One region of the Paenibacillus cineris genome, then DNA from elsewhere that is predicted to be linked to it. Evidence: riboswitches for the same ligand, from Rfam matches in the RefSeq annotation. Region 1 holds a riboswitch; each other region holds the start of a gene.
The links. Region 1 has a riboswitch for thiamine pyrophosphate ahead of KI379_RS30735 (ECF transporter S component). Riboswitches for the same ligand answer to the same signal wherever they lie in the genome.
Positions count from the first base shown of each region.

Region 2: another riboswitch for thiamine pyrophosphate. It lies ahead of KI379_RS22420 (ABC transporter substrate-binding protein); the one in region 1 lies ahead of KI379_RS30735 (ECF transporter S component).
Region 3: another riboswitch for thiamine pyrophosphate. It lies ahead of thiE (thiamine phosphate synthase); the one in region 1 lies ahead of KI379_RS30735 (ECF transporter S component).
Region 4: another riboswitch for thiamine pyrophosphate. It lies ahead of tenA (thiaminase II); the one in region 1 lies ahead of KI379_RS30735 (ECF transporter S component).

Region 1 covers NZ_BORU01000005.1:319,196-321,395, forward strand. The annotation lists gene KI379_RS30725 (SDR family oxidoreductase) at 1-87, shown strand, start outside; gene asd (archaetidylserine decarboxylase) at 106-900, opposite strand; TPP riboswitch at 1,182-1,295, shown strand; gene KI379_RS30735 (ECF transporter S component) at 1,375-1,986, shown strand; gene KI379_RS30740 (ABC transporter ATP-binding protein) at 1,979-2,200, shown strand, end outside.
Region 2 covers NZ_BORU01000002.1:358,193-360,392, reverse strand. The annotation lists gene KI379_RS22425 (VOC family protein) at 113-499, shown strand; TPP riboswitch at 574-686, shown strand; gene KI379_RS22420 (ABC transporter substrate-binding protein) at 904-1,953, shown strand; gene KI379_RS22415 (thiamine-binding protein) at 2,008-2,200, shown strand, end outside.
Region 3 covers NZ_BORU01000001.1:557,713-559,912, forward strand. The annotation lists gene yhbH (sporulation protein YhbH) at 1-488, opposite strand, end outside; TPP riboswitch at 727-836, shown strand; gene thiE (thiamine phosphate synthase) at 980-1,627, shown strand; gene thiS (sulfur carrier protein ThiS) at 1,611-1,808, shown strand; gene KI379_RS02985 (thiazole synthase) at 1,817-2,200, shown strand, end outside.
Region 4 covers NZ_BORU01000001.1:2,134,027-2,136,226, reverse strand. The annotation lists gene thiM (hydroxyethylthiazole kinase) at 1-352, opposite strand, end outside; gene tenA (thiaminase II) at 349-1,047, opposite strand; TPP riboswitch at 1,187-1,291, opposite strand; gene KI379_RS10195 (YrdB family protein) at 1,426-1,752, opposite strand; gene KI379_RS10190 (class I SAM-dependent methyltransferase) at 1,858-2,200, opposite strand, start outside.

The DNA of each region.
Region 1 (2,200 bases):
ACACGCTGGACGATGAAGGCCAAGCAGCTGCTTCCGGGCCGGTGGTTTCAGCGGATTATGCTCGCGCTCCTAAGCAAAAAAGGCTGAGCCGGATTCGCTTCCGGTTCAGCCTTTATGCGGGTGCAGCTGACCGAGCAGCTGGCCCATGCGGACATGATCTCCGGTCCGGAGGTCTGTCCGCGGGGTGAATGCGCCGTCCTGGATCAGCAGCACGACGGTCGAACCGAACTCAAAATAGGCGAGCGGATCGCCGTTACGCCAGGAATTGGCGGTTTCGTCGTCGTAGCGGATGCTGCTGACATTCATGGCGCCGACTTTGACGACCGCGACTTCTCCCAGGGCTCCCTTGATATACGTTATCAGCCTCTCATTGCGGCACAGCACGGATTTCATCTGGGTCATGCCAAAATCATTGACCGGGTAGCACCGGCCCTTGATATGCTCGCTCTCCACTTTCACGCCTGTGATTGGAGAGTGGATCCGGTGATAGTCGGTAGGGCTGAGGTACAGCACAAAGACATAGCCATGTTTATATAACTCCAGGTGGGGAGAGAAATTAAGCAGCTCCGCCACCGAATAATCCTGCCCTTTCACGTTCAGAATCGTGCCTGAGGTGATTTCACCCATTGCGGTGATCTTGGCGTCGACGGGGCTCGTGAGTACGTGCTCGCCTTCGTGAATTGGACGCATGCCAGGCTTCAGCCGCCGCGAAAAAAATTCGTTGAGCGTGCGGTATTCATAGATTTCTTTCTCCGCTTCATGCGCCGGGATCTGATAGCTTTTGATAAACGTAGGGATGATCCCTCTGCTGAGTCGGCTGTGCGAGAAGCGTCCCATCATGGAAGAGAGCCACTTTCGCGAGGAGAGCTCTGTCATGAGCCGCAGTAATTTCTTTGTCATGCCTAATCTCCCTTCCATACGTGCCTGTAGCACTCTGAATATATTGACATAGAACGGCTACCAAATCAATATGCAACACATGCTGGAAACCGACCCGGAGAAAAATGGTATTGCCAATCCTTCGAGGATCATGTATTTTGGAATCAATACGGGCCCGACGTCGACTCATCGCGGCGAGGTGCCTGTTACACGGAATCGAACCCAAGCATCTCATCGCTTTGGACGGCGATGGCTCCGGGACCAGGAGGCGGCGATGCCGCGCCTTGCGTTCATCTGTGTACATATGGGAATACGGGAGCTCGAGCGAATCGGGCTGAGAGTGCAGCTAATGAACCGCTGCTGACCGGGAATCTGATCTGGATAATGCCAGCGTAGAGAATTCAAGTCCTTTTATGGGCTTATTTGACGATCTCCCTCGCTTATCCAGGGGGTTTTTTTATTGCCCAATTTTGGAAAAAGAAAGGATGTTGTCAAATGAACAGCAGTACGATGCAGATGGATCGGCCGAAGGGGCTCAAGCTCAGCGACCTGCTCGTGACGATTCTGCTCTCCCTCGTGATCGGGGTGGTGTACCATTTTTGGGGTTCGGTGAACGACTTGTTCAAGCCGCTGTTTTTCCAAGCGGATGAGCTGATGTACGGCATGTGGTTCCTCGCTTCGACGCTTGCCGCGCTGCTGATCCGCAAGCCCGGCGTAGCCCTCCTGGCCGAGGTTGCCGCGGCTCACGTAGAAATTCTGTTCGGCAGTGAATGGGGCCTTCAGCTGGCGATTTACGGCGTGGCGCAAGGTCTAGCCGCGGAGCTGATCTTCGCCCTGTTCCGTTACCGCAAATTCTCCATGGGGGTAGCGGCGCTGGCCGGCATGGCTTCGGGATTGGGATCATTCCTGGTAGATGTGTACTACGGCTACGTCACGGACTATACGACATGGATGATCGTGTTGAAGTATGTGATGCGGTTAATCAGCTCGGCGGTACTCGCAGGGTACCTGGCGTATGCCCTGACCAAAGCTTTGGAAGCAACCGGAGTAACCCAGCTGCTCCGGCCGGTGACAGCCAAGGATTATGAAGCGCTCGATCATGACTGAGACTAACCGGGGTATCGCGACGATGCAGCATTCGGCGGTGCATGAGACGGGTCAAGGAGCGGATCAAAGGACGGATCAAGGGAGCAGGCAAATTGCCGTTTCGGTAACGGACCTGCGCCTGAAGTTTCCGGGTGAGAAGGCGTTCGTGTTCAAGGATGTTTCCCTGTCCGTGCCGGCCGGGGAAAAGGTGCTTCTGCTCGGCCCAAGCGGATGC
Region 2 (2,200 bases), on a different contig from region 1:
AAACAATGATGTTTACATAAAGTTGCCTTACACCTCGGATTTAAATGCTATAATGGCCTTAATTTAGGGCAAACCCATTACTTATAAGTACTATGAAAAGGAGCTTATACATATGGCTAATAAACGTTTGGATCATGTCGGCATCGTCGTACGGGATTTAGAGTCAACTATCCGATTTTATACCGAGATCGTGGGCCTGGAGCTGAAAGGCAGGCTGACACACACCAACGGCGTGTTCCAGCTGGCGTTTCTCGGCTTCGGGGGCAGTAACGAGACGGAAATCGAGCTCATTCAAGGCTACAGCTACGACCTGCCAGCTGAGGGCACGGTGCACCATTTTGCGATCCATGTCGACGATATTCAGAAGGAATTTGAGCGGATCCAGGCGCTCGACGGCGTGGAGCTGATCGATCAGGAAATCGTGACCCTGCCGAACGGATACCAATATTTCTTTATCTATGGTCCGGAAAAAGAATGGATCGAATTTTTCCAGAGATAATCTGGAATCGGGCGGATGTCTGGACACCCCCATGGGGATGGACTATAATATGGGAGGAAAACAACCCGAAAACCTTATAGAATCCGGGGTGCTGGAATTGGCCGGCTGAGATTGTATCCCTTCAAGATACTGACCCTTTTAACCTGATCTGGGTAATGCCAGCGTAGGAAACCGTTTGTCACGGCTTACAAGCCGTGCTGATCTTGCGCATATGAAGCGTCCCGTTTACGGGGCGCTTTTTTCATTCATACTAGTGAAAAACGGGATTACGCCTTGCGAATGCTTCTATGATTCAGTCACTCAGATCGGCTTACGATTCTAAATATAACGGGGAGAGGGGATCACCGGTCGATGCTTCCACAGAGAGAATAAGAACGGCCGGACATCAAAGGAGAGAGAAAGCCATGAAGAACAAATCCATCGGCCTGCTGCTGGTCTGCATGCTCGTACTGGCGCTTGCCGGATGCGGCGGCAGCCAGAACAACACGGGCGGCGGAGAAGGAACATCCGCTTCCGACACCACGGCAGGCCAGGACAACACCGCAGCGAAGCCGCTGAAGGACGTCAAAGTCGTCCTCGACTGGACGCCCAACACGAACCATACTGGGCTCTATGCTGCCAAAGACTTGGGCTATTATAAAGAAGAAGGCTTGAACGTCGAGATCGTGCAGCCGGGCTCCACCGGCGCCGACGCCATGGTCGCTTCCGGCAAGGCGCCCTTCGGCGTAAGCTATCAGGAGAGCGTGACCCAGGCCCGCACGCAGGGCGTGCCGCTCGTCTCGATCGCCGCGGTCATCCAGCACAATACGTCGGGCTTTGCCGCACCGGTGGACCGGGGGATCAAGACGCCGAAGGATTTTGAAGGCAAAACCTACGGCGGCTGGGGTTCCCCTGTCGAAGAAGCTGTCATGGGCTCCATCATGGAGATCGACAAGGCGGACGTGAAGAAGGTAAAAATCGTCAACATGGGCGACGCCGATTATTTTACCGCCGTGAAGCGGGACATCGACTTCGCCTGGATCTTCTACGGCTGGACCGGTATCGAGGCGAAGCTGCGCGGCGAGCCGCTGGACATGCTGTATGTCAAAGATTATTCCGAGAAGCTGGACTACTACACACCGGTTCTCGTAACAAACGAGAAGCAGATCAAGGATGACCCCGAGCTGGTTAAAGCGTTTATGCGCGCGACCGCCAAAGGTTATCAGTACGCGATCGACAAGCCGGAAGAAGCTGCCAACCTGCTGCTGAAGGACGTGCCGGACCTCGATAAGCAGCTGGTGATCGAAAGCCAGAAATGGTTAAGTCCTAAATATCAAGACGACGCAGCCCGCTGGGGCGAGCAGAAGGAACAGATCTGGAAGGGCTATTCCGACTGGATGTACGATCACAAGCTGCTGGACAAGCCGCTGGACGTGAAGAGTGCGTACACGAACGACTTTTTGCCGGAACAATAAGCCGCACATAACCTAAGAGTTACCGTAACCTATGAAGAGAGGAAGTAGATTCGCATGGCCAATACGCTGTTAAGCATTCAGGTGATCCCGAAGACGCCGGGCAACGAAGACTCATACGCCTACGTCGATCGTGCCATTGAGGTCATTCAGCAGTCCGGCGTGAAGCATGAGGTGCACCCGCTGGAAACGACGATGGAGGGCGAGCTGGAGGAGCTGCTGGACGTCGTGCGCAAAATGCACGAAGCTC
Region 3 (2,200 bases), on a different contig from region 1:
TGCATGCCTTTTTTGCGGATGTCGTTGAACGTGATCGATTCGGTTTCGACTTCCTGCTGCTCTTTCGGCTTCATATTCGGCAGCTCCAGCTGATCGAACAGCATGTTCTCCAAGTCTTCGAGGCTGATCTCGGCTTCCATAATGTCCTGGCCAGGCTGGTCGCCGGCTTTTTCACCTTGACCCGGCTTTTGCACCGGATCCCTGCCCAGCACGTCTCCCACCTGGCTGTCGCCGTCTCCCTGGCCGACATGCTTTTGCTTCTGGTAGTTATAAATGAAACGGTATTCATCGAGGCTCCGGATGGGTACCTTGATGATTTGCTTACCGTCCGACATCACGATGTTTTCTTCTGTGATCAGGTCGGGCAGGTTCTGCTTGATGATTTCCTTAACCTTCTCCTGATGGCGGACCTGATCCTGGTACCCTTTCCGGTGCAGTGACCAGTCCTCCTTGGACACCACAAACAGCGAATGATCGTCTGATGGCATGTTCAGGCACCTCCCATGTTCCCATACTCAGCACAAACTTTGGCTTGTTAAACATTTATATTCACGGGCGGGGACGATATGTGATGACGCAAGAGATAAAATAAGAAGTTTGCCGCACCCAAATATATGAAATTTTGCGAGAATCGCTGCTATGGATGAGATAAGCGTTCCGATGCCGGTGATCTCACTCTGGCTATTGCCAAAAGTCAGCAGTTTGGGCTATAGTGGTTGTGAAATTAAATAGGAATGCGGGTGCTGGATGAAGTCCGGCTGAGATGGCAGCCTTGTGCTGCGGACCGTTAATCTGATCCAGGTAATGCTGGCGTAGAGAATATCATTCGAATTGCGGTGCCATTCGTGTATTTCTCGAATGGTTTTTTTGTGTTAACCGGGTAAGAGGGCGCTTTCGCAAGATGAGGGCTTACCTTTCGCGATGATAGAAGCCGGCATGAAATGGAGGGAAAGGCAAAGGGAAGAGAGGAGAAGCAGTCATGGTCGATTTTCGTCTGTACGCGATTACCGGCGAGACGTTCCATCCGGGACGCCGGCTGGTGGACGTGATGGAGCAAGCTATTCGGGGAGGCGCGGACATCGTTCAATTCCGCGACAAAACAAGCGGAAGAGAGGAGCTGCTGCGCAAGGCGGCGGAGCTGCGGGAGCTGACCCGCCGCTACGGCGTTCCTTTTATCGTGAACGATCACGTTGATATCGCGATGGAGGTGGACGCGGACGGGGTTCACCTCGGTCAAGGCGATATGCCGATCGCGGAAGCCAGAAAGCTTGTCGGCTCCAAGATCATCGGCATATCCACCCATGCGATTTCAGAAGCGCAGCTCGCCGAAGCGGAAGGGGCGGATTATATCGGCGTCGGGCCAATCTATGCGACGGCTACGAAAGCCGATGTGGTGGATCCGGTCGGTCTTTCGTACGTTCGGGAAGTCGCCGGGATCATCAAGATCCCGTTTGTGGCGATTGGCGGCATCAAGCTGGGCAACGTGGACGAAGTGATCCGGGCCGGTGCGAGCCGCGTCTGCGCGGTGAGCGAAATCGTCGGCAGCCCTGACCCGGAAGCGGTATGCCGGGCGTTCATTCACAAGCTTGAAGGTAGAGGAGGAGCGGCGGATGGAACTGGTCATTAACGGAATAAAGCGGGAGCTGGCGGCCGAGACGGTAGCCGATGTCCTCCGCCTGCTGGGGCTGTCCGGCAGGCCGGTCATGGTGGAAGCGGATGGACAGGTGCTGAAGATCGAGCAGTGGGAGACGACTCCGGTTGTACCTGGAATGAAGCTGGAGCTGGTCCATTTCGTAGCGGGAGGTTGAAGGGAAAAATGAGCAGAGATAATTGGCAGGTTGGCGGACAGGAACTGTCGTCGAGGTTGTTTTTGGGGACCGGGCTGTTCCCCGATCCTTATGTGCAGATGGAGGCGATCAAAGCTTCGGGAACCGAGGTGCTGACGTTCGCTATCCGCCGGATCCATCTCGATTCGGTGGAGGATGATTCGATTCTGCAGCATGTGGAGCCTCAGAAATACATCTACCTTCCCAACACGTCCGGGGCGACAACGGCCGAAGAGGCGGTCCGGATAGCCCGGCTGGCGCGGGCTTCGGGACTCAGCGACTGGATCAAGGTGGAGATTAGCGCCAATAAGCGCACGCTCCTGCCCGATCCGATTGAAACGTTAAAAGCGACGGAAATATTGGTCAAGGAAGGT
Region 4 (2,200 bases), on a different contig from region 1:
CGCGCAAAATCCGCAGCGCAGCCTCCGTGCGAAATGCGGTCGCTCCCGCGCCGACGGGATCCAGGAACACCGGAACACCATGATCATTTGCCGATCGGCCGGCGATGATCGCCGCTTCCACCAATTCGCTGCTCAGGGTTCCGAGATTGAGGACGACGGCTTGGGCGACCCGAGCCATATCGGCCACCTCCTCTTTGGCATAGGCCATAACCGGGGAGGCGCCAAGGGCAAGCAGGCCGTTGGCCGTAAAGTTGGTCACGACCACATTCGTCATGTTGTGAATGAGCGGACGCTGCTCTTTTATCCGTAAAGGAAGCTGGATGAGTCCGGACGGAAACATATTGGCGGTCATCGTCCCACCCCTTCCGCCGCAGCCAGGGAAACCGGCCAATCCTCAAGCGTAAACGCCATATCCCAGAACATGTACTCCAGCTGACAGCTGGTCAGAAAATGCTCCATCAGCCGTTTTTTTCTTGCGGGAGGAAGGCCCTCCGCCCATTCGTCGAGCAGCCGCCGCAGCTGTACCGTCACGCCGCTTTCCCGGTCCCCGTAAAAGTGCATCCATTCATAAAACGGATGGGATTTCTCCGGCTGGACTTCCTCCAGAAGACGTTGGCCGATTTCCGTATAGGTCCACGGGCAAGGTAACAGGGCAGCTACAATATCCTCAAGTCCCCCCTCGTGGGCGACGTTCAGCATATGCCGGATGTAATGATTGGCCGATGGAGCCAGCGGATAGCCTTGCAGTTCCTCATATGCAACACCGGCGACATCACAAAAGTTTTGGTGGGGATGCGTTTCGCTGTTCAAAATAAACGAGATCTGTTCGTTAAAAAGTGCGGTCGTCTGCCGGCAATCGCATCGGGATATGGCAATGCCATAGATCCGGATATAGGCGTTCAGGTATTCAAAATCCTGCTTCACATAGTGAATCAGCTGTTCCTTGGACAAGGTACCTTCCGCAATCCCCCGTACAAACGGATGTTGGAAGATCGCTTGATAAATGGGATCTGCCGCGTGTCTCAATTCTTCGGTAAACCGGGTCATAATAATGCACCTCCGTAAATTTTGACGAAAATCGCATGTTCGAGCGCGGGGAAGCCAACACAAAAAAGCCGCCCCGAAATGGAGCGGCCGCTATTTGCAGTGTCATCCTGAATGGATCTCATCAAGAAAGTTGCGTATGTAAAGGCCTGCTCCACTTCCCTCCGCCGGTATTAACCGGATCAGGTTCAAAGGGTCCAAGCGATCACTTGTCTCAGCTGCCTCCGCAGCTCCCCTAGTGGATTTTCGTATGATATTTTACAAGTTCATGAATAACTGTAGCTCCGTTTGCCGGTGTTGTCAAACAAAAAAAGCTGCAGGCGGGATACCGGGAAAAAGCTTGTCGATCGTTTATGCGGATCTCCTTCCACCTTCAAGTGTTTATCTTTTCAACGCGTAAGAAAGGATCATCTCGACGATGACGACAGCGGCATAAATGACAGCGGCCGTTCGATAACCCGATCCGTACAGCGCAGCCGCGGCCAGACCGAATACAATCAGCTGCAGCACAGCCCGGACGGGAAGCGTCACCGGAAAGGTCGCTTTCGGTGCGACATACATGCCCCAAAAAACAGCAACGACAATCGGCGAACCTATTCCTGCCACGATACGGATCCACAAGGCGGTATCCAGCTTAAATCCCCACAGGCAAAAGGCTGCCAGTGCACACAGCTCCATTAGAAAAAAGATAAGGTCGATCACAATCATTGCCAAACCCTCCGTTTTGGGCCGGTCAGGGCCTTTGGAATGAAGCCATTCTCAGAGTAAAATTATGCCGATTGTTTCTTGCCTACCGCAGCGACTCTTCCTCTCTCACTCCGGCTTGTGGGCTTTCACAATTAAAAAATGCGGGTGATGCAGAATCCGCTGGTAGAAGTCGGCCGACTCCGGCAGCCGCTCCAGAAACTCGGGAACCGGCCTTGGTTCGACAAGCCGGTCCAGTACAAACCAGCTTGACGTCGTATTGACGATTTCCTGCAGGGGTCTACGGAAGAACGTCACTTCAACGCTGCCTGCCTCCTTCTTCGTCCACCGGTCTACAAGCAGCTCCCGTACAAAATAATCCGGTCTCTTAAAAACAGTAAAGTCCATAAACGGATGATGCACCGAAAACAATAACGTTCCTCCGGGCTTCAAAACCCGCTGAAACTCACGG